Regions from separate parts of the Polycladomyces subterraneus genome, predicted to be linked through region 3. Evidence: riboswitches for the same ligand, from Rfam matches in the RefSeq annotation. Region 3 holds a riboswitch; each other region holds the start of a gene.
The links. Region 3 has a riboswitch for thiamine pyrophosphate ahead of thiC (phosphomethylpyrimidine synthase ThiC). Riboswitches for the same ligand answer to the same signal wherever they lie in the genome.
Positions count from the first base shown of each region.

Region 1: linked by a shared signal. The riboswitch ahead of NWF35_RS01940 (ABC transporter substrate-binding protein) and the one ahead of thiC (phosphomethylpyrimidine synthase ThiC) in region 3 are both predicted to bind thiamine pyrophosphate.
Region 2: linked by a shared signal. The riboswitch ahead of NWF35_RS13250 (thiamine phosphate synthase) and the one ahead of thiC (phosphomethylpyrimidine synthase ThiC) in region 3 are both predicted to bind thiamine pyrophosphate.

Region 1 is NZ_JANRHH010000013.1:2,833-12,825, reverse strand. It holds gene NWF35_RS01975 (bifunctional YncE family protein/alkaline phosphatase family protein) at 1-95, opposite strand, end outside; gene NWF35_RS01970 (phospholipase C) at 370-1,902, opposite strand; gene NWF35_RS01965 (cell wall-binding repeat-containing protein) at 2,608-4,821, shown strand; gene NWF35_RS01960 (DUF2283 domain-containing protein) at 4,967-5,329, shown strand; gene NWF35_RS01955 (ABC transporter ATP-binding protein) at 5,493-6,230, opposite strand; gene NWF35_RS01950 (ABC transporter permease) at 6,214-6,987, opposite strand; gene NWF35_RS01945 (thiamine-binding protein) at 6,971-7,270, opposite strand; gene NWF35_RS01940 (ABC transporter substrate-binding protein) at 7,272-8,270, opposite strand; TPP riboswitch at 8,354-8,465, opposite strand; gene NWF35_RS01935 (zinc-binding dehydrogenase) at 8,632-9,642, opposite strand; gene NWF35_RS01930 (ATP-binding protein) at 9,990-9,993, opposite strand, start outside.
Region 2 is NZ_JANRHH010000047.1:96,889-106,881, forward strand. It holds gene NWF35_RS13220 (1-phosphofructokinase family hexose kinase) at 1-352, shown strand, start outside; gene NWF35_RS13225 (DedA family protein) at 830-1,438, shown strand; gene NWF35_RS13230 (spore germination protein) at 1,643-1,852, shown strand; gene NWF35_RS13235 (hypothetical protein) at 1,990-2,199, shown strand; gene NWF35_RS13240 (hypothetical protein) at 2,222-2,428, shown strand; gene NWF35_RS13245 (hypothetical protein) at 2,446-2,670, shown strand; TPP riboswitch at 2,750-2,853, shown strand; gene NWF35_RS13250 (thiamine phosphate synthase) at 2,871-3,599, shown strand; gene thiO (glycine oxidase ThiO) at 3,581-4,705, shown strand; gene thiS (sulfur carrier protein ThiS) at 4,713-4,916, shown strand; gene NWF35_RS13265 (thiazole synthase) at 4,921-5,688, shown strand; gene ftsW (putative lipid II flippase FtsW) at 5,801-6,943, opposite strand; gene rodA (rod shape-determining protein RodA) at 7,039-8,193, shown strand; gene NWF35_RS13280 (zinc metallopeptidase) at 9,068-9,751, shown strand; gene NWF35_RS13285 (YhcN/YlaJ family sporulation lipoprotein) at 9,855-9,993, shown strand, end outside.
Region 3 is NZ_JANRHH010000035.1:29,594-39,586, reverse strand. It holds gene thiC (phosphomethylpyrimidine synthase ThiC) at 734-2,485, opposite strand; TPP riboswitch at 2,625-2,735, opposite strand; gene NWF35_RS08660 (hypothetical protein) at 2,787-3,044, opposite strand; gene NWF35_RS08655 (MDR family MFS transporter) at 3,261-4,538, shown strand; gene NWF35_RS08650 (ABC transporter ATP-binding protein) at 4,746-5,564, shown strand; gene acnA (aconitate hydratase AcnA) at 5,735-8,455, opposite strand; gene NWF35_RS08640 (IclR family transcriptional regulator) at 8,686-9,417, shown strand; gene NWF35_RS08635 (arylamine N-acetyltransferase family protein) at 9,542-9,993, opposite strand, start outside.

The DNA of each region.
Region 1 (9,993 bases), on a different contig from region 3:
GCAGTGCGATGCGTCCAATCTACAGCAAACGCCGTTCCCGTACCGACAACCGCCAGAGCTACGAAAGCCGAGACTACTTTCCTCCTTAGATTCATCTCCCTCAACTCCCAAATTGGTTTAGTGTTTCCATCTAAATAATAGAGAAGTTATTTTAGCAAAATATTTTCTATATGTAATGTTTCACTTAACGTGATGATCCCAAATCCGATTACATTAAGGCAATCAACGTAACACATTGTCGTTAGTCCATCCACTCTTGCCCACGATCGACTATCACCGGCTAGATCATGTGTGCTGATGCTGGCGCTCCACAAAATGAAAGAGGCGACAATATCGCCGCCTCTTTTGTTCCTTTTCGTATGGGTGAATCTATTTCTCATTCTTTTGGGGTTCACCCGTAATCGGGTCTAGGAAGAGCTTCTCATTGCGCGGCCCGTGATGGAAATCAAACATGTTTTTGAGAGAACCAGCCACCGCGTCAAAAGAATGGTCGCCTATCCGTCCTAATTTCCAGTTATCCTCAATAAAGCGAAGGATCGATGCCTGGTCGGTAACGGTGTGATCAACAAAATTCTTCTTGGCGTAAGGCGAGATGACCAGCAAGGGCAAACGCGGTCCGTATCCTGCGCGATCCAGATAGGGTCCGAGCTTGGGAGTTCCAGCGTTACCAGGACCGAACAAGGCATCATATTGAGGATCATTTGATCCGTTCACGAGAGGTCCCATGACATGATCATACCAACCATCAGAATCATCATATGCGATGATCACAGCAGTGTTTTTCCATTCAGGAAGCTTTTGCAGACGATTGATCGTGTTCACGATAAAGTGTTGCTCATCAAGCGGATCAGAATAACCGGCATGACCGTCCTGATAGTTTGCAGCCTTCAAGAAACTTACCGCCGGAAGATTTCCAGCTTCTGCAGCTTTCCAGAAGTCTTCCAGATCGTATTGATGATTGGCTTGATCTGTATGTCCGATCATTTTAACGGAAGTGGGTGGTAAATGATTCGGATTGGCCGTTGATTGATAGTACTGGAACGGTTCATGATGAGGGTTATAATCCGTTACCCATTTGCCTGCAATATTCTGATGCTGCGCTTTGGGATCACGGAATCCGCCTTGGAACCAGCCCCAAGTGATACCTTTGGCGTTCAACAGGTCACCGACATTTTTCCCGCTCATGGCAGCTTGCGGTCTGTTTGGATCGGACGCTTTGTCATAATACGGATCCGGATCTCCGATTACGGTACCGTTTGCTACATTATCCTTGATGTCTCCAACTTTGACCCCTTTCAAATAGCCTGTGGCACCGTGAGTTTGCCCGGAAATCAAGTTCAGCGCCCCGGGGGTGGAAGGACCAAACGTCGTGCCGTAGGAGTTATCGCTCATGGCAAAATGTTGAGCATAATTCCACAGGGCGGTAACCGTATTCCCGTCGTAATAATCCATTACCAAGGACTTATCTTTGCCGCCCGATGTATTTTCAACAAATTTATCCATTTTTCCGCCATCAAATGCTTTTTGTTCAGCCGTATATTCGTGATCCATATCATCGGTCATCGCTTGGGAACGATCGAGGCGTTTGGGGTTATAGAGATTGGGGTTGTGTGTCAGAAGTTCCTTTGTCAATCCATTGACGTGCGGTGTGCCCTTCTTGGCTTGGAATTTCGGTTCACCTGGCAGGTTTGCGGCATGTGGGTAGGTTCCAAAGTAGTGGTCAAAGGAAACGTTCTCGTCAAAAAGGACCACTACGTGTTTGATGGGTGTCGTGGTGTCTTTTTCATTGGAAACCACAGAACCATGACCATCATGCTTCTCAAAAGCGAATACGGGTACGGTCAAAAAAGCGCTGATTGCAACCATACAGCTGGCAAGGCCCAATGCTGTTTTCTTCTTCATCTTTTCAACTCCTTCACCCATGTTTCTCGGAATCTCTCGTTGGGGGTTCTCCTTACCAAGTGGGAGAATGGCTCAATATGAATGAAGGTCCTCCTTCCATGATCTCGTTAGATCTGCTGGTGTTTTTGCTCATTCATAAAGTGAGAACCCTCGTTACTGGTCTCCTTGCACAGTTTCATGATAGACAACAATTATGAACAACGTTTTAACCGATTGTTATTTCTGTAAAAACCGTATGATCAGACCAGAGAATGAGTACAACCAAGCAAAAAGCCTTGTAAATATGTGTGAGAATGGTCTCTCATGTCAAGTGTTAAATACCGTTGCCAACGATCACGGATCATGGCAGGAGAGATCATATTCGGAGGTGTCTCCGGGTTTGGGTAAAAAATCCATCCATAGTGGGATCTTGGCATAGAAAACCATTCCTCTCAAACACAAATTTTTCTATTTTTTCTACTGGATGAGATTAGGAAAATCGCTTGACTCAAATATGCTAGGACTTAAAATATTCCTATCGATGTCAATAAAAAACAGAGGAGGGGACTCTGAGAAGCGCATTTCCGGGCTATACAGGTCGGCAGGAACGGTGATATGCGATTCAATTAATATAAGTCGGAAAAGTCGGTCAAATCCTGCTCGGTGTGATACCTGTCATTGATCCATCCGAGAAAAACAGCGCTGAATGGGAGAAGGGGGAATTTCATGCGGCGCCGGAAAAGTCGGCTCCTGATGTATTTGGTGGCCGGAATCGCGGCTTTTGTGGCATTTTCCTTACCTGTATATCCCTCCAGTTGGGCCAAGCCCCCGGTGGTGAAGGTGATGGCAGACAATGTTCGTCACCAAATCTGGGGTGACTTTGCCAAAGGCAAAAACAAGAACGTCAAAATGGAATTGGAAGGTAAGCAAACGGTCCTGACACCCAAACAGACTGATCAGGTCGCGGTTTACACTTCGCCTGTCATCCGTTCATCCATTGTATTTACGGATGTCGGTGTCCACTGGAAAAACCGGGCTAAAAACAAGATCAAAGCACAGGCCAACACCCGGATCGACGTGCGCTTTTCTTCCGACGGTCATCATTGGTCTTCGTGGAAGGAGGCCGAAGTCGATGCGGACATGACACCGGGGCCCGGCCATTCGACCGAAACATTCAGCCAATTGATCTACGCCAACAACGGGCGATATTTTCAGTATCGTGTCCAGATGCATTCGGACAAAAACGTGGTTCCGCGCATTAAGGACATTCAGGTGGCGTTCATCAACTCGCGCGATGGGAAAAAAGTAGAGTCCAAGAAGTCCTTCTGGGACATCCTGTTTGAAAAAGTCCACGCCGCAGTCAACAAGCCGGACATTGTCTCCCGAGCCGAATGGGGCGCGGACGAATCCCTGCGCTACAATGCGGACGGAACGGAAAAGTGGCCGCGCGAATACCATTCGGTTTCGCACATTTTCGTCCATCACACGGACACGCCCAACAATGATCCCGACCCCGCCGCTCGCGTGCGTGCCATCTATTACTACCACGCTGTGACCAAAGGCTGGGGTGACATTGCCTATAACGCCATCATCGGCAGTGACGGGCGGATCTACGAAGGGCGAAAAGGGCAGGACAACGATGTGCTGACCAACGGCGTCGTGGGTGCGGGTACGTACGGGTTCAACAAAGGCGGTTTTTCCGTCTCCCTGATGGGTGAGTATCAATCCACTCCGTTGCCCGTCAACATGCGTCAGGCGTTGGTGAAATTGTTGGCGTACGTTGCCTCCATCAACAATATCGATCCGACGGGGAAATCGGATTTTGTTCGGGATTACGAAGTGACTGATCCCAATATTCCGAAGGTGGATTATGATGTACCCAACATCGCTGGTCACCGGGATTCCAAGTACACACCCGGCACCTATTGCCCCGGCGATTACGTGTATAATGATTTGCCGCAAATTCGACAGAACGTGGCGGCGGCCATTCAAGAGGCCAATGTTAATCCCAACCTGAAACGACTGGACGGTGCCAACCGTTATGAAGTGGCGGTCAATGTGAGCAAGGAGTTGGAGAACCGCGGCTTCTCCTCGGACACCATCCTGCTTGCACGCGGGGATTTGTACACTGATGCCTTGTCTGGCGGACCGCTTGCCGCCAAGTCGAAGTCCCCCATCCTGCTGACGTCTACCACCTCTTTGCCGACGTCGGTACAGATGGAAATTCAACGTCGCCATCCGGCCAAAGTAGTGATTCTCGGCGGAACAGGCTCCGTATCCACCAACGTGGAAGCGCAGTTGCGCAATCTGGGCGTCCCTGCTGACGGGATCACGCGGATCGACGGACCCAACCGTTTTGCCGTTTCCGCTTCCGTTGCGGAACAAGTGGTGAGCGGGACGCCTACCAACACCGCCATCATCGCCAGCGGGCTGACGTTCCCCGATGCGCTGTCCGCCTCCAGCATTGCGGCACAAAAAGGAATGCCCATCCTGCTGGTGGGTACCAACAGCGTGCCTGACCAGATCATGCAGTTCCTGAACAATCATCCGGAGATCAACCAGTTCGTCATCGTGGGCGGTCCGGCCACCGTTTCCGATGCGGTGAAAGCGCAATTGGAGACCAAAGGAACAGTAACCCGCATCAGCGGTGCCAACCGCTTCGAAGTGGGCGTCAACTTGGCGAAGTATTTCAATATGAGCGCTTCCTCTCTCGTCTTTGCGCGCGGGGATCAGAACTTCTTCGCGGACGCTCTGTCTGGGGGGCCACTCGCTGGTTTGACTGGTTCGCCAATCCTGTTGACCACACCCACCAAACTGCCGGTGGAAGTGGAAAACTATCTGTCCGAGAATCGTGGGGCATTCCAAAAAGGGTACATCCTAGGTGGAACAGGTTCTGTCTCCACTGATGTAGCCCAGAAAATCTCCGGTTACATGCAGTGAACGAACACAACCCAGTGGTACATGCCGCTGGGTTGTTTTTTAAGGGAAAAGGGTTCATATGAGGAGATAAACCTTTATCATTGCTTTTGTGTAGTCTATTTTGCTCATGGGAAGTTCAACCTACGATTAACTGGGTTAGGCCAAAATGGGATATCTTTATTTTACCCCACCATACCCGGGATGTGTCGCAGAAACAATAGAGCTTGAGGTAAATTCGGATTTGATTTTGGATTTTGATCATAATGGCCGACTGGTTGGAATCGAGTTTGATGGAAAAACTGCGGATCTTCTATATGAATGGGCTGGGCGGAAACATGTTTTTGAAAAGTGTTTTCACCATGATAAAGGTCACTTTTATAGATTCATGATTGCGCCACTTCCCCATACTGTTGAGTACGTGATTGATCAACATATTGTTTTCCATTTTCAAGATGATGGTTACAAGGGATTTGTAGGAATTGATCTTTATAACATCGATGATTATTCAGAGTCTTATTTGGTTGGCTGATTAACTGACTGAATCCATTTGAAACGAGAACTCAATGGGGGCTGAGCTCCAATCGTGATTATGGTCGAGCCGGATTGTCCATCTGTTTGATCTCATGATGTTTTGTTTTTGAGGCTGTTGACCTTGTTGTCAACAGCCTCAAATATGGAATGTCCCATACTTTTTATTTTGGTAAGAGAAGGTTTTCAATTTCCCGGTGCAGCGCCATCCAATCGGTTGTCCCGCGCAAGGAGAAGCGGTCGCCGCGGGGGTAGGGTACGGAGATCTCACGAATCACCCGCATCGGCTGCCGGCTTAAGACATAAATGCGGTCAGACAGGAGGAGCGCTTCTTCAATGCTATGGGTGATGAAAAGAACCGTTCGCCGTTCCGTTTCCAATACGGATAAGAGCCATTGTTGCATGTGGGTCCGGGTAAGTGCGTCAAGCGCGCCGAACGGTTCATCCAGGCATAAGAGCTCCTGTTTGCTGGCAAGGGCACGGATAAACGCGGCGCGCTGTTGCATGCCGCCGCTCAGTTCATGCGGATAACTGTGGGCCACATGGTCAAGCCCAGCCTTTTTTAACAAACTCTGCACATGCGAAGGATCCAAGTGGCCATTCAGTTCTTGGGCCAATCGGACATTTTGTTCAATCGTGCGCCAGGGAAACAGGGAGGGCTGTTGGGGCATGTAAGCGATATGCCCTCTTTTCCCGTGGATGGGTTTGCCGTCGAGCAAAATTTCTCCCCGTTTCGGCTTGTAAATCCCACCGATGAGATAAAAAAGCGTGCTCTTTCCACTCCCGGAAGGGCCGATCAAAGAGACGAATTCCCCCGGTTTGACCTCGAGTGAGAGGTTTTCTATGATCGGTTGTCGGTCATAGGCAAAAGTCAGCTCTTTCACTTCAAGTTTCACGGCCATCTCCTCCCTTCCTGGTCTGCCAGCGCAAGGTCCAAGCTTCCATAAGGGAGATTGCGGCAAAAAGGAGCAAGCTTAAGCCCGCGATCAACAAGATGGCCACAAAGACCCGATCCGTGCGAAAGGAGGAAGAGGCCAGTTGCATCATCACGCCCAACCCGTCTTTTGCTCCCAGCCATTCCGCAATCACAGCACCCATCACGCTATAGGTGGCCGCAAGTTTGAATCCGGAAAAAAAGGAGGGAAGCGCGGACGGCCATTCCAGTTTAAAAAAGCGTTGCAGGCGCGAAGCTCCCGCCATTTCCATATACATGATCAGTGTCCTGTCCGTTTGCTGAAAACCATCCAGGGTGGACACGGTGATCGGAAAAAAGCAGACCAGGGCCACGACAATCACTTTCGGTTCCATCCCAAAACCCAGCCATAGAATGAGCAGGGGAGCTAGGGCGATCAATGGGATGTTTTGCGATAAGATCAGCAATGGGTATATCAGTTTTTTCAAAAGAGCCGACAAGTGCAAAACGACGGCAGACACCAAACCGATGGCCAGACCCAAGAGCAAACCGCAGATGGCGATCCATGCGGTCGCGAACAAGTTTTCCGGAATGCGTGTCCACTCATGGACCAGAGTCGTGAAGATTCGGGAAGGGGCCGGCAACATCCAAGGGTCAATGGACCATAGACGAACAGCCGCCTCCCACAGAAGCAGGAGGACGGCAAAAAACAGGATGGATGGTCCGTAGTTAAACCGTTTCATCATATTTTTGCGTCAACTCTTTCATGGTGATGCCATCCACATTGTGATAGATTTTCACTTGCGAAAGGATGCTGCGACAGCCCATCTTCACCATTTCTTCATTCATTTTGGCCACGATGGCAAGGAGCTCGGGCAGTTCGCCTTCCATGGTTGTTTCCAGCGGACCGACCCGGTAAGGCACTCCGGCGCTTTGGATGATTTCAATGGCCCGGTCGACATAGGGGATTACACTTTCCCCGCCCGGCGTATGTGGGAGGATTTGAATGCTCAAGAGTGTACTGGCCATCTCATTTTCCTCCTTGGGGCAAGAACTGATTGGTAAATGCTTTACTCGGGTCAAAGTTGCCTTTGAGCAGTTGGTGCTTCTTCATCCAGTTGGCGTACCTGGCCCATACTTCTTGTTTTTGCAGCCCCCAAACCGGCGCATCCGCTTGATAACGCGGGCTCAACCATTCTTGGCTTTTCTTTACCAGCTTCGGATCAAGGTCAGGAACCGCTTTGGAAAGAATGGAAGCAGCATCGTCAGGGTGGGCGATGGCATACTGATATCCTTTGCTCACAGCGCGCATAAACGCTTTGACTGTTTGCGGGTCCTGCTTGATCTCTTTTTCGCTGGTGATCAACACCGGGGTATAGTAATCCAGATCTTTGGAGTAATCAGTGAGATAAATGATGTTCAGCTTCATGCCGCGAAGTTCAGCTTCGATTCCAGTCCAACCATAATAAATCCATGCAAAATCCACATTGCGTTTAACGATCGAAAAGAAATCCGCATTCCCTGTGTTAATGATTTTTACCTTGTTGGGATCCGCATGATCCCCTTCCATCAGCGACGTGATCATTTGCTTTTCAATCGGGGAACCCCAACCGCCGTAGGTTTTGCCCTCAAAATCCCTGGGGCGCTTAATGTTTTTGTTTGCGGGTGAAGCGAATCCCGAAGTGTTATGTTGGATGACTGCTGCGATGGAGACGATGGGTATCCCTTGGGTACGTGCTTCGGTGACATTTTCTTGGTAGCTGACGCCAAACTGGGCACGCCCAGAAGCGACCATTTGTTCGGCGCCGCTTTGTCCTGGCTGAATAATATCCACATCCAACCCTTCTTGCTTAAAGTAACCTTTTTCTTTCGCCACATAAAGGCCGGTATGGTTGGTGTTGGGGGTCCAGTCCAGAACAAGCGTCACTTTTTTCAACCCTTTTTCTGATGAATCGGTCCCCGGCGCACTGCAAGCAGTGGCCACGACCAGCAAGAGAGCCAAGCTCAAAAGCCATCCGATTCGTTTCATTGATAGATTCCACCTTTCAAAAAGAAATCGATCCATAAAAAAAGCGCCTTCCTGATCCGGAGGCGCTGATATGCACAGAAAGCGAACGATTTTCGATCCTTTCCCTACGCCGGAATTACCCGGATCAGGTTCCTAGGGTCAGTGTATCGGTACACTTTCTCAGCCGGCCATTATCCAGCTCCCCTCGAATATTCGATTGGTTCGGGCTTCATTATACGAAAGGACATCGTTTTTGTCCATAAGAGGGAGGTTGTGGAAAGATAAGGAGTGCTTTTTTCTCGGATTGGTACGTTCAGATTGCGTATCAAAAAAGCCCCCAAAAAGGGGGCAATCTAAGATCGAAATAGAACGGTTGAAACGATTACTCGGGAATTTCCAGCAGGATTTTCCCGAACTGATCTCCTGCTTGCATCCGCTTCAGTGCTTCACTCGCCTGCTCCAACGGGAACGACCGATCGATCACCGGCCGGATTTCGTGCTTTTTGAAAAAGGACAGCATCTGTTCAAACTCCTCGGCATTCCCCATGGTGCTGCCGAGAATATCCAGTTGCTTTAGGAAGATCAGTGGCATGACCAGATTGGGGACCGGTCCGCGGGTTGCTCCAAAAGTGACAATGCGTCCGCCCGGCTTGGCAATGCGGATGAGTTGGGTAAAGGTGTCCCCACCAACGCTGTCCACGCACAGATCGGCCTGTCCCTCCATACGATCTTGTAGTTCCTTCACCCACTTCTCCGAGTTGACATTCACCCCACCGGCTGCCCCCAGCTGAAGGGCACGTTCGATTTTTTCGTCGCTACGTGAGGAAACAAACACCCGAGCTCCGGTTGCTACAGCGATTTGGAGCAAGAAGGTGGCAACACCGCCGCCGATTCCCGGAATAAATACCGTCTCGCCCGGCTGAAGCCGCCCGCGGGTAATGAGCGCTCGGTAAGCAGTCAGTGCTGCCAACGGGAGAGCTGCGGCCTCTTCCCAAGAGAGGTATTCAGGCTTTGGAAACACATTCTCCGCAGGCACTTTTACCAACTGCGCATAGGTTCCGTCAGTAGGCACTCCCAAGATCTGAAAATCCGGCCCCTGGACCCTCGGATTGTCTCCCCAGTTCAAAGTAGGATTGATCACTACTTCGCTGCCGACGGCGATGCTGTCTACTCCTTCTCCGACGGCGACCACAATGCCCGCACCATCGGAACCGGGGATCGCTGGGATTCGAATCCCAGGATACTGGTTGATGGTGATGAAATAATCCCTTCGGTTGAGTGCCGCGGCTTTCAGACGAACGACTACCTCGCCCCGACCAGGCGTCGGATCCGGTACCTCCTCATATCGCAGTTGTTCCGGACCGCCGAATTCTCTGAGAACAATTGCTTTCATCCTTGTCTCCCTCCATTTCTGGAATCAATATTACCTGTGATAAGGGAACGTTCGTTCCATGTCCCGTCCCCATTCTTGGCTACCCTCATTGTCTCACAACTCGTCTATATGGTCAGTATGGAAACGTTGACTTTTATATTGACTTTTGAAACCGAAATGAAGCCAGATTTTCGGCAACACTAGGAAATCCATCGCAAGGTCTTTTATCCCCATAGATTTAGCCCCTATTATACGATCGCACAGTTAGTCATGAGATGTTGATGAAGGGGAATGAATGGTAGGGATTTATTCATGCTGCCCCGTTTATGTATTCAGTCATTCCAATAATGGACCATGGTTTCACCTTTTTAG
Region 2 (9,993 bases), on a different contig from region 3:
GAAAATGGTCTCGTCCCGTGCAGAAACCATTGCGGCGGCCCGGGCGTTGGTTCGGGACATGGGGCAAACAGTGATCGTCACCGCCGGTTCCCAAGGATTGGCGGCAGTGGTCGGTGGAGAGACATTTTGGGTAACGCCGCCCACCGTTCAGGCTGTCAATCCCGTAGGGAGTGGGGACGCTTTTTTGGCCGGTTGGCTTGCTGCCTCCCATCAGGGGAAAAGCGGGGAGGAAGCGCTGGCATTGGCGACGGCGTGTGCCGCCGCCAATGTGCTGCGGGAGTCGGCAGGGATCGAGAAACAACAGGTATTGGCGTTATTAAAGGAAGTTCGTGTGGAAAAAGTGATGGACTAGGGGATTTCTGGTAAATCCGTGAGGGAGCAATTGCTTTCCCCTGATGAGCGTCTTACCAAACCCGTCCGAGCGAAGGCCCGGAAAGCGCAGAAATGGTCAAGTTCCCTAAGCGGAGCGTATGGACTTCTTTACCATCCTGGACACGATGGGCGATGACTTTCTGTTTTTGGAGCCAATAATAGAATGGAAAAGGGCGTACGGGGTACGAATCCAATCTTCCGATCATCTTGATGGAGTATGCAACAGGTTGCAACATCGTCTGGGCGCGGACTAGTGTTTCCGAGAAGAAACGATGGCGTATGATCTGGCGGACCATGTTCGTGAAGCAGTGTGTTTGGTGATGATCGCTCACTCCAGTCTTCGGTCAAGGGATTCACTACAGACTGTTAACATCACGTTGCTTTTGAATCAAAAGAAAGTATGGTATCCTAATATTTGACGCGAACGCCGCGAACGGTTCTCAAACGGGGTTGAAACATGGAACAAACGTTGATGGAATGGTTATTGCAATACGGCTATATCGGCATTTTTCTGTTTCTGGTCTTCGGTATTGTCGGATTGCCGTTACCGGATGAGATCATGATGACGTTTATCGGATATCTTTCTTCCATCGGCCGACTCAATCTGTATTTGGCGTTTGTCAGTGCGCTGATCGGTTCTCTGTGCGGGATTACTGTCAGCTATTTATTGGGTTGGCGTTTGGGATATCCGTTTTTGAAAAAGTATGGACCGAAGTTTTTCATCACACGTCGTCGGTTGCGCATCACGCAGTTTTTATTTCGCAAATACGGCAATTGGGTGTTGTTCTTCGGTTACTTTATCCCCGGTGTTCGACATGTGACGGCTTATTTGGCGGGGATCTCCAACCTTCCGTGGCCCAGGTTTGGCCTGTACGCTTATACCGGCGGGCTGATTTGGTGCCTTACGTTTATCGGCTTGGGTTATCAGGTAGGTGCCAATTGGGAGAACGCGCTCCATCTGTTGCATCACTATGGTAGGGATTTGTTGTGGATTGTGGTTCCCCTTGTATTGGTCTGGATTGGTTGGGCGATTTGGCAGAGTCGGATGGATTCCGACGCGAAGTGATTGATCGTGTCAAGGCGGAATTCCAAGTCATAGGTGAAGGAAAGAAGAGACCATTCCTGCAAGAGTCCACATTGCCGGAAAAACCGGAGGGTGGACTTTTTTATTTGGTTTGGGCGAATGCCCAATTTGGTGTTCCCATGTTTCGAAATGGGACGCCCATCATACTGTAATATAGGCGATGGCTGAGATGAGGAGGACTTCCCATTGATTATCAAGCTAGGGGTATTGAAGGTAAATGCCGTGACGACGACCTCATCTATCACGGTGGGAACGCACTTGACTTATTATCCGTTCAGTTTGCAAAAGAATAACGTGGGAACATCGACAACGGGTGACCACGCGGTGATCCGCACGGCCAACCCGATCGTCGATCCGGACGTGAACGATCACCCTGTTCTCATTCAACAGGTCTAAGGGAATGTCAGTTATTCCACAAGGTGGGGCTTTACCACCAAGCCAGACCGAGCATTGACTCAGAAAACGCAGCGAGCCGGGAAAGTGATGCACGCGATAGGGATAACACGCTACATTTCAGACAAGGAGGAAATTCGATGCCCATCTCGATTGGCGGAATTAAGGTGAACACCGTGACAAACGATGCCAACGTTCATATGGCACCCTTGACGGTAGAATGGGCGCCGTTCAGCTTTATCAAGGAAAACATTGCTCATGTCGGTTATGGGGATAACAGATGGTTGGAAGAGTGGGCGTCAATCACGGACGAGGATTTGAAGGAGTGTTTATGGGGACAGCGCAAATAAGCAACGAAAAGGGGGAAGACGCATGCCGTTCGTGCTTAAAATCAACACCGTCTCCAGCACCGGTCAACTGAATGTGGCGCCGGTCAATTTTTTGGTCAATCAGGAGAGTTTCTCGAAAACCAACGAGACCAACAGCAACTCGGGCGATTTGACGGTGTCCATCGTATTCGGACCGTTATTGGACTCCGATGTGGTTGATACCCCCATTTTTCAAGTCAAAGGGGTTTGAGCAAAGGAGGGAATGCCTTGATTTCCCCCATAGTGATCGGGGCCTTGTCCGTCAACGATATTTCCAACGTGGGCAAGGTAAATGTTTCCCATTTTTTGAATTTTTCTGCCCACAATAGAAGCTTCATTAAAGCGAATGTGACCAACTTTCACATCGGAGACGCTTCTGTCCATCAAATCGTGTCTCCGATCAACGACCGGGATATCGTGGATACGGCGATCATTCAGGTAAAAGCGGTTTGACGTCGTCCAGTGTCACTGATTGCAGTTGACGTCGGGTGAACGGGATTGTTAGAATGGAGAAAAATGTGATACGTTGTGTTTCCACCACTAGGGGTGCACCATGGGTGCTGAGAAAGGCGCAAGCCTTAACCCTTTGAACTTGACCTGGGTAATGCCAGCGAAAGGAAGTGGGGGAAGGTTGATGTTCAGGAGAGGTTTACGTGCATCCAACCGGTATCCCCATGGATACCGGTTTTTTTATGGTCAGAGGAAGTGACATTCCGATGGAAGTGCATGTGATCACGGACCAGCGGCATACCTGGGAACAAATTCGTAAAGTGGCGAGGCAGGCGGGGCCGTATGTCGACCGCTTCCATTTGCGGTTGAAAAACAGAACGGCCCGAGAGATTTGGAGCTGGGGCAAACGACTGTTGGAAGAGGGATGGCTCACACGTGACCAGCTGGTGGTGAACGATCGGATCGATGTCGCCTTTTCACTTGGATGTCAGGGGGTACATCTGCCGGAAAAGGGATTGCCGCTGTCGGCGGTCAAACCGTTGGCGAGCGGCTTGCGTGTGGGTCGTTCGGTTCATTCGCTCGAAGAAGCACTTCGATCTGAAAGAATGGGGGCGGATTACATATTGTTCGGCCATGTGTATCACTCGGCGTCTAAGTCGGGTATTCCCCCGCGGGGATGTGCCGAATTGGCTCGCATCGTCCGCGCGGTGCGCATACCGGTTATCGCCGTGGGTGGGATTACGGTCGAAAATATGGTTGAAGTGGCGGAAACAGGATGCGCTGGGATTGCCGTGATTTCGGCGGTGATGGATCATCCCTGGCCGGCAGAGCAAGCCCGCAAACTGCGGGAAATCGCCCAGTGCTTCAAGGAAACCGACGGGGAAACTCCCAAATCGAAAGGAAGGAGAAAACGGTGCAAACACAGGACGTAATTGTCATCGGCGGCGGCGTGATTGGGTGTTCGATCGCCTATCATCTGGCCCAAAAAGGGGCCGCTGTCGTGGTCTTGGAGCGGGACCGCGTGGGTGCCCACGCTTCATCCGCGGCGGCAGGAATGTTGGGTGCACAGGTGGAGATGTCGTTTCCAGGCCCCATGATCGAACTTTGCTTGCGCAGCCGGGCGATGTTTCCTGAATTGGGGCGTGAATTATATAAACGAACCGGTTTGGACATTGAGCTGAACACCGCCGGGCTATTGCGGGTGGCATGGGATCGGACGGAAGCGGAACAATTGCGCGACCGTGCGCGTTGGCAGCGGGAATTGGGCGGTCGCGCGGAATGGTGGGAGACCCGTTCGGTTCACGAGGACGAACCCGAAGTGGGTGCTGACATCACTGGCGCGCTGTTTTTGCCTGATGATGCCCAGGTGTCGGCTCCCAGGCTGACGATGGCGTTTGCTCGGGCCGCACAAGCGTTGGGAGCCCGGTTTCTGGAAGGATGTGAGGTGACGGGCTTTCTCATCGACGGTGACCAAGTGACGGGAGTGGAAACCGTGGATGGGACTTTCCGCGCAGGTGCCGTGGTGTTGGCTACCGGGGCGTGGAGCGGTGTGTTGGCCCGACGACTGGGGATTAACTTACCGGTATACCCGGTGAAAGGGGAATCGCTCGCCCTACGTCCGAACCAGCTGCCGCATCGGAAGACGCTGTTTGCTCACGGGTGTTACCTGGTACCCAAAGCGGACGGTCGCATCGTCGTAGGCGCGACGGAGAAGGAGCACGATTTCTCCCCGGGCGTTGAGCTAGGGGCGATCCACCAGTTGGCGCATGAAGCGACACGACTAGTTCCTTCATTGGCTGAAGCGGAAGTATTGTCGTATTGGTCGAGCGTACGTCCCGGTTCCGGTGACGGGTTGCCGTTGATGGGTCATTTGGCGGCTGTTCGTGGTCTGTACGTCGCCTCCGGCCATTTCCGCAACGGGATTTTGCTGAGCCCGATCACTGGCGCACTGATGGCGGAGTTGATTGCCGGTACGGCTGTCCCGGAGTTGGCGCCGTTTTCGCCGGATCGTTTCTTGGGATCAGCGGTAAGGAGGTGATGCAGGAGTGCGCATTCAGTTAAATGGACAGCCCTATGACTTACCCGCAGAGGTGGACACGGTCGAGCGATTGATTCAGCACCTTCAGTTAGAGCAGCGGATTGTGGTAGTGGAACACAATCAGCACGTGTTGGAGAAGGAAGACCATCCATCGGCGGTTTTGCACGAAGGAGATGTATTGGAGATCGTCCATTTTGTAGGAGGAGGCTAAAAGTATGTTGACTATAGGCAAGTACACGTTTCAATCCCGGTTGTTTCTCGGTACGGGAAAATTTTCTTCCTTGGACGTTCAACGGGAAGCGGTGGAAGTATCTGGAGCAGAAGTGTTAACTTTTGCGGTTCGTCGATTGAACATCAGTGATCCCAACCAGCCCAACTTTTTGGAGAACCTGGATTTGAGCAGGTACACCCTGTTGCCCAATACGGCAGGTGCAAAGACCGTGGACGAAGCGGTACGGGTTGCCAGGCTCGCTCGTGCATCCAAACTGTGCGATATGATCAAGGTGGAAATTATCGCTGATCCGAAAACGCTGCTGCCCGATCCGGTGGCGACGCTGGAGGCGACCAAAATCTTGGTGGAAGAAGGTTTCACCGTACTTCCCTATACGAACGACGATCCGGTGATGGCCAAAAAGTTGGAAGAAGCAGGAGCCCATGCGATCATGCCGGGCGGGGCACCGATCGGAACGGGTCTGGGTCTACTCAATCCGTACAATCTCAGTTGGATTATTGAGCAATCCCAAGTGCCGGTCATCGTCGATGCGGGTATTGGATCTCCGGCTGATGTGGTGCAAGCGATGGAATTGGGTGCAGACGGGGTATTGCTCAACACTGCGGTGGCCGGTGCAGAAGATCCGGTAAAAATGGCCCGTGCAATGAGATTGGCCGTTGAAGCGGGGCGTCTGGGCTTCGAAGCGGGGCGCATCCCCAAAAAACGTTATGCCAGTGCCAGCAGTCCGATGGAGGGCATGGTGACGGCGTGAGCAAGATATGATATGGTATGGTTGACAAACAAGGCTGTTCTTGGATGGGAGCGGCCGCGGGATTATCAAAGTCTACAGGGCTATTCCTAGGGGAACAGCCCTGATTCACGTTTTACCTTCCCGGAACGGAAATAGGTTCTCGGGGTTTTTTCTGTTTGGCCTGAATGTTGGTGTAACGGGAGATGTTGAGCAAGATGCCCAAAGAGGCCATGCCCAGCATCAATGAGGAACCGCCATAACTGATGAACGGCAGCGGTACACCAGTGACCGGGAGCATGGCGGTCACGACACCGAGATTGAACAAGGCTTCGATCCCGATGAGTGAGGTAATGCCGATTCCGAGAAGCATGCCGAACTGGTCGGGTGCCCGCAGGGAGATACGAATCCCACGCAAAATCAGTGCGATAAACAGGGCGATCAGCAGCGTTCCACCGATGAAGCCAAGCTCTTCCGCCACGATGGCGAAGATGAAATCGGTGTGCGCTTCAGGAAGGTATGCCATCTTTTGAATGCTGTTGCCCAATCCGGAGCCGGACAATCCGCCGGGTCCGATCGCATAAAGGGACTGAATGATTTGATAGCCATCCGCAGTGGGATTTTTCCACGGGTTGAACAGGGTGGTGAGCCGCTTGATTCGGTACGGCTCCATGATCATCACCCACATGAGGAATGGTATACCGGTCGATACGAGAAACAAAAAATGGCGGAATCGCAAACCCGCACAAAAGATGACCACCATGCAGGAGGCTAGGATGATGATGGTGGTACTGTAGTGCGGTTCGATAACGATCAGGGAGCAGAGCAGACCCAATACGATCAAAGGTGGCAATACAGCGCGTTTGAAACTGTCCATGACCGGTTGTTTCTTGGTCATGATCGATGCCGTATAAATCAACGCGCTTAATTTGACCAGCTCCGACGGTTGGAAACTCATGGGTCCAAGTTCGATCCAGCGGCGAGCTCCCTTCACCTCGACACCGATGCCGGGAATGAGCACAGCGATCAGGAGCAGGATGCTGATCAACAAAATCGTACCGACAAATCGTCGATAAATGGTGTAGGGTATGTTGGCTGTCACAAAAAAGAGAAACAATCCGGCCACTGCCCAGATTAACTGCCGTTTAAAAAAATAGTAACTGTCGCCATAATCGGTTAATCCTTTATAGTAGCTTGCGCTGAATACCATGACCAAGCCGAATCCTATCAGGATGAACGCGATCAGGATCAGCCAAAAATCAGGTTTCCCTCGTCTCATGGCAAATCCCCTCGATGTTATGTATTTAAAAGTAGTCACATCCTATGTTAGCATGGACATGCAGAAGAATCATATGAAAAAGCAGGTGTGAGCAGATGGCGCACAAATGGAAGCGATCTCTCTTATCACTTGATTACCCGCTCATTGTATTGATCCTGCTTTTGGCAGTTATTAGCATTCTCTCCATTTCCAGCGCCACCTACACGTCAGACCCTTCCTATGTGGGCAAGCAAATCGGGTGGTATGTACTGGGTATTCTGTTTATGACGGCCGTTCTCCTGTTTGATTATCGCACTTTGGCGCAGGGCAGGTTTGTGTATGTGTTGTACGGTTTGGGATTGATCTTATTGATGTTGGTCTGGGTCCCCGGCTTGGGCGCCAAGGTTAAGGGAGCACAGGAATGGATTCGCATCGGTTCGTTTCAATTCCAACCGTCGGAGCTCATGAAGATCATTTTGATTCTCACCATAGCCAAACATTTGGCGGAAGTGAAGCGACTCCCCCTGCGCGATTTCAAAACCCTGGGCAAAATCGGTTTGTTGTTTGCCGTGCCCTTTTTGATCATCCTGAAACAGCCCGATCTCGGAACCGCATTGGTCCTGGTGGGGATTTTGGGCAGCATGCTGTTGGTGGGTGGTCTGGATTGGCGATGGATTTTCACCGGTGTAGTGATGGTGGCCATCGTTGTCGGTACGGTGTTGGGATTGTACGTTGCCAAAAGTCCGTTGATCCACGTCATACTGAAACCTCACCAGATCGAACGCATTCAGACCTTTTTGGACCCGGCATCCGATCCGACCGGAGCGGGGTATCAATTGACCCAATCGATGATTGCCGTCGGTTCCGGTCAATTGTCCGGAAAAGGATTTCATCACGGAACGCAAGCGCAGGGAAAATGGATTCCCGAACCGCACAACGACTTCATCTTTGCCGTGTTTGCCGAGGAATTCGGTTTTATCGGCGCCAGTATCCTGTTGTGCATCTTTATCTTTGTCGTTTATCGGATGCTTCGTATCGCTCTGCGTTGTGAGGACCGTTTCGGTTCCTGCATCATCGCTGGGATTGTCGGGATGCTGGTTTTTCAAGTGTTCCAAAATATTGGCATGACCATCGGTTTGATGCCGGTTACCGGTTTGCCCCTTCCGTTTATCAGTTACGGCGGCAGTTCACTATTAACCCAGATGGTGGCGGTGGGACTGGTGTTGAATGTGGGTATGCAGCAAAAAAGAGAGTTTTTGTTCATGGACTGATGAAGAGACTTTCCCGGTCGAGCTGACTCTGATTGCGGGGTACAAAGCTGGGTTGGGATATCGAAGTCCGTAGACTTCGTCAATCTTTCAGCCCGAGTGTGGGCTGAAATTCTTATCAATATAAAAGGCGGAATATTCGATGAATTTTTAGGCTGTTGGGATCTGGAGATGTGTCAGCGTGTGTCTGGTAAATCCGTGAGGTAGCAGATACTATCCAGGTGATCGAAGATTGAAGCCCGGCCGAGCGAAGACCCGGAAAGCGCAGGAATGGAGCACGGGCAATTTCCTCTCAGCGAAGCGTACTTTTCCCGCGTCCTGCGTTTCGGGTGCTTCAAAGAGGTGCGGGTGGAGCGAACAAAAACATGTAGTCAGTATTCACTAGACGCTAACCGGTGGACGGGTGCACGCATTTATTCAGACATCGTGACCTTTTTGTGGCGATGAGTCTAAATTTCCCCAGCATATCGCGGGGTGTGGTATAATATTGAAAAACGGGCACCCTGATGATACGAGGTGTTCAAGTTTGATTCCTTTATCGCTTATCAGTGCGATGTTGTTCCTATTGGTTCCGATGTGTGCATGTGACGGGATGATACCCGTAGAATGCGCGACAGTTCGATGGGAGCGTGAATGGATTACCCATCGACCAAAGAAAGCAAAGACTTGGATTAAATGCAATGTGGAATATAGATGTCGCTCGCGTGTAAAAGCGGCGATGAACCGTTGGTTATGGAACTTTCTCGCCGTTGGTTGGCGACTCCATTGCAGATGGATTTTGCCCCGTCAGTTTCAGAGCGATACTTTTGGCCTTCAAATCAAGAAGTCAGATGTTTCAGCCGTTGCTGCAGAATGATGCGATGGGGGGAATCAGCCTATGGTGACATTGCTGTGGATCTTGTCTTTGGCAGCGTTGGGCTTGACATTTTGGGCTCAGTTCCGTGTAAAGGGCACATTTCGTAAATGGGCGCAGGAGCCGGCTTCATCCGGGTTGACCGGAGCCGAAGTCGCCCGACGCATCTTGGATTCAAACGGGTTGTACGATGTGGCGGTCGAACCGGTACCTGGGGAATTGACTGACCACTACGATCCGATTCACAGAGTGGTCCGTTTGTCGGAGCCGGTTTATTACGACAGCTCCATCGCTGCGATTTCCGTCGCGGCTCACGAGTGCGGACACGCTATTCAGCATAAAGAAGCGTACGGTGCATTGGTATTGCGACACCGCATGTTTCCGGTTGTTAACTTTGCCTCTTCCGTGGCTCCGTTCTTGCTGATGGGCGGGATTTTCCTGCATATGCTCAACCTGTTTGCATTGGGGGTCGTGTTTTTCTCGGCTGCGGTGGCGTTTCAGTTGGTCACCCTGCCGGTGGAGTTTAATGCCAGCTCCCGCGCGAAACAGATCATGGTTCGCGAAGGATTTATTCGCAATCTGGAAGAACGAGGCGTCAGCAAAGTGCTGAATGCGGCCGCGTTGACCTACGTGGCTTCGGCGTTGTACGCGTTGTTGGAGCTTTTCCGGTTTGTGGCGATGTTGGTGGTTTCGCAAAACGATGATTGATAAGCAGACAGCCGCGGAAAACGCGGCTGTCTTTTGTTTTACATATTTCCATCGCGAGCGTCGGATACTAAGTGGAGAATACAATCAAAGGGGGAATACGGCCATGCGGCTGTTGACCAAATGGATCGCGGGAACGCTGACGCTCGCGTTGGTCCTGGGGATGGTGGGATGCGCTACGCAACGTAGACCGGAATCCCAGCCCGATATGCGCTCCAGAACCCATCCAATCACTTACCGTACGC
Region 3 (9,993 bases):
TGTCTATAACGTTAACATTTCTGTTCCTGTAGTCATTGTCATCATCGTAATCTTTTATTCTGCGATCTTTCCAATCTTGATCTTTCAGATCTAAGTCTTTATTCGAATCGACTATATCACCTCATAGTGTTTTTGATAGACTAGACAGTTCTCTCTGACGATGTAACCTTTTGAATTCAGCGTGTAAGGCACGAATTTGAGCTTCTTGTCTTTCTAACATTTCCACCAAGATACTCAAATCCACATGAACCTTGACACGTGTCAAATTTTTATTTTCGTTTTTTTTTTTGGCGGTGATCGGTAAGGAACCTCGTCATAGAAAAACATCGAAGTAATCCTCCTGTATCTTTTTCTTTATCCTATTGGGTTACTAAAGGACTTGTATGGGTTTTTTATCTAGGGTAAAAGTAGATTTTTTGATTGGTGGATTCATAACCGTTTACACCGGTGATCTATGGACTTTCAGATCTTTTCCAATTTGGGTTCTCCTCTCAGGTGATCCAGTGCAACAAGTTTCGTAAAGTTCCTGACGATTTGGAACGCAGAGCTTAAACGATCCCTGTAAACATGTGAAAATATAATAAAGCTCCCGCCAGATTGAGGCGGAAGCTCAAGTTGTTGACAATGTGTTTTAACCATTTGCCATTCCGTTATGCCGTTTTTCCGCGGGTGACTCACTCTGGACACGATATCCAAACAGCTTCCTAATATGACATATGACGGGAGCTGCTCATCACCGATAGATTTCCGCACCCGTTTCACGAAACTCTTTCGCTTTTTCCTTCATGCCCTCTTCTGCGGCCGCTCCCAGGTCCAATCCTTTTTCCTGTGCGTATTCGCGGATATCTTGCGTGATGCGCATGCTGCAGAACTTGGGACCGCACATCGAGCAGAAGTGCGCCGTTTTGGCCGGTTCTGCCGGAAGCGTTTCGTCGTGGAAGGCCATGGCCCGCTCCGGATCGAGCGAGAGATTGAACTGGTCAATCCAGCGGAACTCGAAGCGCGCTTTGGACAAGGCGTCATCCCGTTTCTGCGCGCCGGGATGCCCTTTGGCCAGATCGGCGGCGTGGGCGGCGATCTTGTAGGCGATGACGCCTTCTTTCACGTCGTCTTTGTTGGGCAAGCCCAGATGCTCTTTCGGTGTAACGTAGCACAACATCGCTGTGCCGAACCAACCGATCATGGCTGCGCCGATCGCCGAGGTGATGTGGTCGTATCCCGGCGCGATGTCGGTGGTCAGCGGACCTAGCGTGTAGAACGGAGCCTCGTGGCAGATTTTCTGCTGCAGGTCCACGTTTTCTTTGATTTTGTGCATCGGCACGTGACCGGGGCCTTCGATCATCACTTGAACGTCGTATTCCCACGCGATCTTGGTCAGCTCGCCCAGGGTTTTCAGTTCGGCAAATTGTGCTTCGTCATTGGCGTCGGCGATCGATCCCGGACGCAATCCGTCGCCGAGCGAGACGGAGATGTCGTACGCGGCTAGAATCTCGCAAATCTCACGGAAATGCGTGTACAGGAAGTTCTCTTCGTGATGGGCGAGACACCAGGCTGCCATGATCGATCCTCCGCGGGAGACGATGCCGGTGACGCGGTTGGCGGTCAGCGGGATGTAGCGCAACAGCACCCCGGCGTGAATGGTGAAGTAGTCCACCCCTTGTTCCGCCTGTTCGATCAGGGTGTCGCGATAGACCTCCCACGTGAGATCTTCCGGTTTTCCGTTCACCTTTTCCAGCGCCTGATAAATCGGAACGGTTCCGACCGGGACCGGACAGTTGCGGATGATCCATTCACGGGTGGTATGGATGTTTTTCCCGGTGGACAAGTCCATCAGCGTATCGGCACCCCAATGGGTGGCCCACCGCATTTTTTCCACTTCTTCTTCGATGGAAGAGGTCACGGCCGAATTCCCGATGTTGGCGTTCACCTTCACATGAAAATTTTTCCCGATAATCATCGGCTCGGATTCTGGATGGTTGATGTTGGCCGGGATGATTGCCCGACCTGCCGCCACTTCCTGCCGGACGAACTCAGGGTCCACATTTTCCCGCAATGCAACGAATTCCATCTCGGGGGTGATGATGCCTTTTTTGGCATAATGCATCTGCGTGACGATTTTACCTTTTTTCGCCCGGAGCGGGCGACGTTTCAGACGTTTCAAATCCTCGTTTTCCAGCGGATCTTTGGAGCGATAGCCGTCATCGACCGGTTTCACTTCCCGGCCTTCATACTCCTCCACGTCGCCCCGCTCTAAAATCCAGGGACGGCGCAAGGGGGGAAGCCCTTTACGAATGTTGGTTTCCACATTCGGGTCCGTGTAGGGCCCGCTCGTGTCATAGACGCGAACCGGTTCGTTTGGTACCTCTTCGCCGTTCCGCCCCGTCGTGGGAGAAAGGGTGATTTCCCGCATGGGGACGCGAATGTCCGGGCGAGAACCTTGGATGTACACCTTTTTGCTATTGGGGAACGTAAAAGTTTTCGACATCATGAACCTCCTGTGATGTTGGTTTTGCAACCCACACATCAACACAAGCTGTCCCCAGGTTCAGGTGCATCCGATTCCGTCGCGTACGGGTATAAAAAAAGGACCATACGCCAACGTACAGTCCTCTCCCCTTCAAAACAAAGGATCGAATGCAGTTCCCTACGCTGGCATTACCCAGATCAGGTTAAACGGTCGGCGGTAGAGTTCCCCGCCCTCTCAGCCTGGCTTCTCCAAGCTCCCGTTGATATGCAGTTGCCTATCTTGAACTTAACACAGGTTACCTACGAGGTCAATGCGGAAGTCAATCATGTTCGACTCGTATCCATCTTCTGACGAGCATAGTGATTTCCAACGGTAGCCAAAAGACGGTCACGACAAATGAAAAGAGAAAATACGCTTTATTCTCTCCTACCATGTCGACAACTTGCTGATACTCCTCGGCAAGGGATTCGGTCCCCTCGTCCCCGGTTGACATCCACTCCTGGATCCCATCCTCCATCTTTCTCCAGTAAGCATAACCGATCAAAAAATAGACGCACAAGACAAGCGGTGCGAACATCCCCAGCACTCCCTCTATGAGCTCCTATATCCTATTCTTTGCAGATGATGGGATTGCCTGCCACAGGAAAAAATGATTATCCCAAAATCGAAAAGACGATTGAAACGAAATCGAGACAGGGATTCCCGAATTCAGACTCATCAGGTATAATTCTTGGAAGCGGAGAAATGTGGTGCGGGTGGAAGATCAAGATCAGAGAGAAAGAAAGAGGGATGGATGGACATGGGGGGTTGGGGGAGGAGTTGGAGTCAATATCATCCCTTGGTGTGGGTCTTGGTGGGAGGAACAATCTTTTCGCGGGCGGCTATGTTTATGAGCCTGCCATTTTTGACCATTTATCTCGCGCAACATACGGAGATAGATCCGGCGCTGGCGGGGCTGACGGTGGGCTTGGGACCCTTGGCGGGGACACTTTGCGGCTTTATCGGCGGGAATCTTTCGGATCAGTTCGGCAGGCGTACGGTGATGGTAACGGCCATGTTCCTATGGGCAGGGGTGTACATAGGGTTTGCCGTTGCCGAACAAATTGTTCTTTTTATGTTGCTCAACCTGCTGAACGGTGTGTGCCGTTCCTTCTTTGAGCCGACTTCGCAAGCGTTGATGGCAGATATCACTCCTCCGGAACGGAGAATCCGGGTATTTGGATTTCGTTACCTGGCGATCAACTTGGGAGCTGTCATCGGTCCTCTGATTGGCGCAGTGACGGGAATTCTGGCCGGAAAGACAGCGTTTCTGATCACGGGATCCGTCTACTTCGTTTACGCGTGGCTCTTGTTGTTGATGTTGAACCGTTACCGCCATGATTTGACGTCCCATGTCGCACATACGAAGCGGGAACGCGTCGGGATGCGGGCCGCATTTCAGGTGGTGCGGAACGATGCGGCATTGAGGTTCTTTTTGGCCGGGGCGATCTTGGCCAATATCGGATACGCCCAAATCGAAACAACGCTTTCGTTGTACTTGAAGCAAAACGTGGTAAATGGGGAATTGTTGTTTTCCATACTGTTGGCGATCAATGCCGGGTTGGTCGTTATTTTACAGATGCTCTTGACCCGGTGGACTGAGAAACGCCCCATTCTGCAAAGCCTGCTGATCGGTACGCTCCTGTTCGCTGCCGGAATGGGTTGTTTCGCTGTCGGGCAACATGGGGCTTGGTTTGTCGTCGGCATGGTGATACTGACCGTGGGGGAAATCCTGATCTTCCCCACCAACAGCTTGTTCATCGATCGGCTGGCACCCGATCATTTGCGGGGGACATACTTCGGTGCCAACGGCTTTCAGGGATTGGGATTTTTTTTGGGGCCGTCTCTGGGCGGGGGGCTTGTTCAGCGGTTGGGCGGACACTGGGGATTTGCCGTGATTGGGTTGGTGGTGGTCTGTGCGATTTACTTTTATTGGATGGGGATGCGTGTTTATCAAAACCGCTCACGTCAGTTTCCACACGAGACATCGGTTGTCTCCTCTTCGGTGACGAAGGAAAAATTGCATGTTTAGTGAAACATCCTTGAAGAGGCTTCCGTCTATATAGGTACAAGTGAACCACCCTTTTTGCTACTACGAAAGTCGTAGTCGAAAAAAGGATTCCGCGTACTTTTTGGCGAACATGTCGAATTGTGGTGCGTGACGGATTCACGAGATGATGAAAACCAGCGGAAAAGTACGACATTCGGAATAGATGTGGATCGAAAGGATGGAGTTCCGTTGCGGATCGAGTGGTCCCATGTCAGTAAAATATTCCGTATGAAGCCGAAGCAGAAAGGTCGTATCTCATCCCGGATACCGACGCCTTCGATTGGTTTGCTCGATTTTTCCGCGACCGTTCGGCCCGGCATCACCGCTGTTCTGGGTCCAAAAGGTTCGGGCAAAAGCACATTGTTGCGCCTGACGGCGATGCAGTTGGTACCGGATGACGGAAGCGTGACGTATCGCAGCGATGACGGCTCGTTCTGCATGTGGTCAAAATCCGGTGCGGCGATGGCAGATGATCCGATGCTGGCGCAGGTGAAACAGCGCATCGGTTATGTGCCGCCGCTTCGAAAAATGGATCACACCATTTCGGTCGAACATTCTCTGATGTATCTGGCGCAAACACGTCGGGTACCCAATCCCAAAAGGCGGGCCATGGAACTGATCGCACAATGGGGACTTGGTTCCGTTCGTCGCGTCCCGCTCCATGAGTTAAAGCCGGGTGAACTGAAACGTTTCTTTTTGGCGAAAAGTCTGTTGTCCGACCCGGTGATCTGGTTGCTGGACGAACCGGAAATCGGTTTGGATGAGATGGGAAGGGTGCTGTTGGAGAAGGCGCTGGCAAGCCAACCGAAACATCGCATCACGATGTTGGCCACCCAGGATATGGACCTGGCCGAATGGGCATCGGATTTGTTGCTGATGGAAGGGGGCTCCTGCCGGCGATATGGGCGAAAACGCTGGCTGACTGCCGGTGTGCCACAGGGCACGGTAAAAGCGTGGTATGATTGGATGCAAATATTTTCTCAGTATTTAAATCAAAGCCATTCATAAAAAATTAAAATAAGTAACGAAACTTCTTCTGAAAACCGGATCGGAACCATATACGAACGGAACTCTCTGTAGTCTCACTGTTCCCCGATGAAGGGGAACAGTTTTTTATTGAACAAAAAAGCGTGGTACCACATAGTACCACGCATAAAGGGGTTCAGGGAAATAGGAAATCAGGCGTTCACTTCCTCGGTGTTGTTCAGGATTTGACGCAATACCGTTTGCAGAATACCACCGTTGCGGTAGTATTCGATGTCCACCACGCTGTCCAGACGGGAGATCACGTCGAATTCGACCGTGGTTCCGTCCGCTTTGGTGGCACGCACTTTCAGCGTTTGATTGGGTTGCATGTCGTCGCTCAAACCGATGATGTCGAAGGTTTCTTCGCCGGTCAGGTTCAGCGTTTTGGCGTTTTGACCCTCGACGAACTGGAGCGGCAGCACGCCCATGCCGACCAAGTTGCTCCGGTGGATCCGTTCGAAGCTTTCCGCGATGACGGCTTTCACACCGAGCAGGTTGGTGCCTTTGGCCGCCCAGTCGCGGGAGCTTCCAGTGCCGTACTCCTTGCCGGCCAGAACCACCAGCGGCGTGTTTTGCTCCTTATACTTCATAGCTGCGTCGTAAATGGGCATCACTTCGCCGGTCGGCAGGAACTTGGTGTAACCGCCTTCCGTACCCGGGACCATTTGGTTGCGGATGCGGATGTTGGCAAAGGTGCCGCGGGTCATGACGCGGTCGTTGCCGCGACGGGAACCGTACGAGTTGAAGTCTTTTGGTTCCACACCGTGTTCACGCAGGTATTTGCCTGCCGGGCTGTCCGGGGCGATCGCACCGGCCGGAGAAATGTGGTCGGTCGTGACAGAGTCGCCCAATACGGCCAACGCCCGCGCGCCACAGATTTCCTTAATCGGCTCCACATCCGGGGACAGGTTGACGAAGAACGGCGGTTCTTGAATGTACGTGGACTCGGGATCCCAATCGTACAGTTCGCCTTTGGGCGTGGTTAGATTGTTCCACCGTTCGTTCGCGTCGAAGACACGGCTGTATTGCTTCTTGAACTGTTCCGGATTCATCGCTTGGTTCATTACGTCGCGGATTTCCTGCGCGCTCGGCCAGATGTCTTTCAGGTAGACCGGCTGATTGTCGTGGCCGTAACCGATCGGTTCGTTCAGCAGATCGATGTCCACTGTACCGGCAAGCGCGTAGACGATAACCAGCGGCGGGGATGCGAGATAGTTGGCTTTTACCAGCGGGTGAATCCGACCTTCGAAGTTCCGGTTGCCGCTCAGAACAGAAGCGACGGTCAGATCGTTCTCTTCGATCGCTTTGGCCACCGCTTCCGGTAGCGGACCGCTGTTCCCGATACAGGTGGCGCATCCGTAACCGGCCACGGTAAAGCCGAGTTGAGCCAACGGTTCGATCAGACCCGCTTCTTTCAGGTAGTCGGTGACGACCTTAGAACCGGGCGTCAGACTGGTTTTGACATAGGCCGGCACTTTCAATCCTTTTTCCACCGCTTTTTTCGCCACCAAGCCGGCACCCAGCATCACCGACGGGTTGGATGTGTTGGTACAGCTGGTGATGGCAGCGATCACGACGGAACCGTTTTTCAACGTGAAGGATTCGCCGTCCGCTGTAACTTCTGCTTTTTTGGCGATTTCCTCCTCGGACAGTCCGAAACCGCGCTCTTCCACCGGTTTGCGCAAGGTGTCGTTCCAGGCTTTTTTCATGTCTTTCAATTCGATCCGGTCTTGCGGACGCTTCGGACCGGCCAGGCTGGGAACGACTGTGGACAGATCCAGTTCGATGGTGTCGCTGAAGATCGGGTCCGGCGTATCGTCGGTACGGAACAGGCCTTGCGCTTTGCAGTAGTCTTCCACCAGTTGGACCAGCTTTTCGTCGCGGCCGGTGTTGCGCAGATAGTTGAGCGATTCTTCGTCCACCGGGAAGAAGCCCATCGTCGCTCCGTATTCCGGCGCCATGTTGGCCACGGTTGCCCGGTCGGCCAAGCTGATGTTGGACAGTCCCGGTCCGTAGAATTCTACGAATTTGCCGACGACGCCTTTTTTCCGCAGCATTTCGGTCACGGTCAAGGCCAGGTCGGTCGCAGTGGCGCCTTCCGGCAATTTGCCGGTCAACTTAAAGCCAACCACTTCAGGCGTCACGAAGTACAGCGGTTGACCCAACATGCCCGCTTCCGCCTCGATGCCGCCAACACCCCAGCCGACAACGCCCAAACCGTTGATCATTGTGGTGTGGGAGTCGGTACCGACAAGCGAATCCGGGAACACTTCAATACGGCCATCCACTTCGCGGGTGGCCACCACCGTTGCCAGGTATTCCAGGTTGACTTGGTGCACAATCCCGGTCGCCGGCGGAACCGCACGGAAGTTGTCAAACGCTTCCTGCGCCCAGCGGAGCAGACGGTAGCGTTCCTCGTTCCGTTCGAATTCCACGTTCATGTTGTATTCCAGGGCATCTTTGGTGCCGTATTTGTCCACCATGACGGAGTGGTCGATCACGAGATCCACCGGGATCAAGGGATTGATTCGGGACGGATCTCCACCCACCCGTTTCATCGCGGAACGAAGCGCGGCCAAGTCAACGACGGCCGGTACGCCGGTAAAGTCCTGCAACACAATCCGGGCCGGTTTGAAGGCTACTTCTTTGTCCGAACGTTCTTCCGCCCACCGGGCCAATTGTTTCACATGCTCTTCTGTCACGGCTTTTCCGTCACACTGACGAACGGCCGCTTCCAACAACACTTTGATGGAGAAAGGCAGGCGGGAAACCTTGCCCAGCCCTTGTTCCTCCAGCCCTTGCAAGCGGTAGTATGTGTACGATTTACCGCCCGATTCGAGCTGGGAACGCACGCCAAACACGTCGTTGGGCATGTTGAGTCCCTCCTTTGATGGAATATGCAATAAAAAAGCCATTATGTTTCATCTAATGAAACCAAGTTTCTTTTTTCGATATCATTATACTATGGAGCTTCGGAATTGTATACCCCTTAATCGCTTATCCTCTCGCCCTTTTCTTGTGATCAGTTCCGACGTATAATAAAAGGAAAATCGTTTTCAAACCGTGAAACACGGAGGGCTTGCCCTTGGCGGAGGACAAAAAAATGACGGTGCGTGCGGCGGAGCGTGCCCTGGATATTCTGTTGTGTTTTGTGGATCAACCGGAGCTGGGGTTGACCGAGATCGCCCATCGCACCTCGATCAACAAAAGTACAGTATTCCGTCTGTTGGCCACGTTGGAGAGCAAGGGCTTTGTGGTCCGCAATCCCGATACGGAAAAATACAAATTGGGGTTTCGCGTGTGGGAGCTGGCGGCCAACATGGATCACTCGGATGATCCCGCAGTATTATTTTTGCCAGAGATGGAGCGGTTACGCGACCAGGTGGATGAAACGGTCAGTTTGTACATAAGAGACGGGTTGGAGCGAATCCGGGTACAAGCGGTGGAAAGCAGGCAGACCATTCGTCGGGTAGCGCCGATCGGTGCCCGTATGCCGCTGTCGGTTGGCGCTTCCAGCAAAGTGTTGGTCGCCTATGCCGATCCGATCGTGCAGAAAGAAGTGTTGGCCGATCCCCATTGGCCGCCGACAGTGGATCGTGAGCGATATCAGAAACAATTAGAAGAGATTCGGAAGACGGGTTATGCCATAAGCGTCGAGGAGCGAGAGGCCGGTACGTCGGCAATTGCCGTGCCGATCTTCAACCGGGAGGGTCGGATCGTCGCAGCCTTGGCCGTATCGGGTCCGGTGGGACGATGGACGCCGGATCGCATGACGCAATTCGCTCCGCTGATCACGGCTGCCGCTGAACGGATGGGAAAAATGTTGCGGAAATGATCCGGTAAGTGAATAAAAAGATCACTCAATGGGGATCAATAGAAAAAGGACGGATTTTCCGGTCACGACCTTGTCGTTTTTGCCAATGACGGCAAAAGAACCGGAAAAACCGTCCGATTCATTGTCACAGGTGGATGTCAAAATGCCGCCGAAGTTGATCATGAAATTGTTCCTCGGATACAATGGGGACTTTCTGTTGATGACCGTTTTTTGTAACGGTCAAATGTTCTTTTGTGAGGGTGATTCGACCGGTCGGCGTGGCGATCGTACACACGGTTTTTTGAGTAAACGTCGACTCCGGCGAAGTTTGGTGGTATTCGCACATCGAAGCAAACTGGTGCAGCTCGCGCGGGATGGTCGTGAACTGATATTGGGTCAACCATTCGTTTTCCAGTTCTTTTTGAAAAAGATATCCTCCCGGCTTTTCCCCGTCGGCTATTACTCTGTACCTGCCGCTGATGTCTTCCACTTCCGTACCGTCCAGAGGCAACGGTTCTCTGCAGCTGTCCCCAAATCCCACGTCTACTAAATACGGCTGGTCCAAATGAACGAGCAAAGCCAAGTGGTCGAACTCCG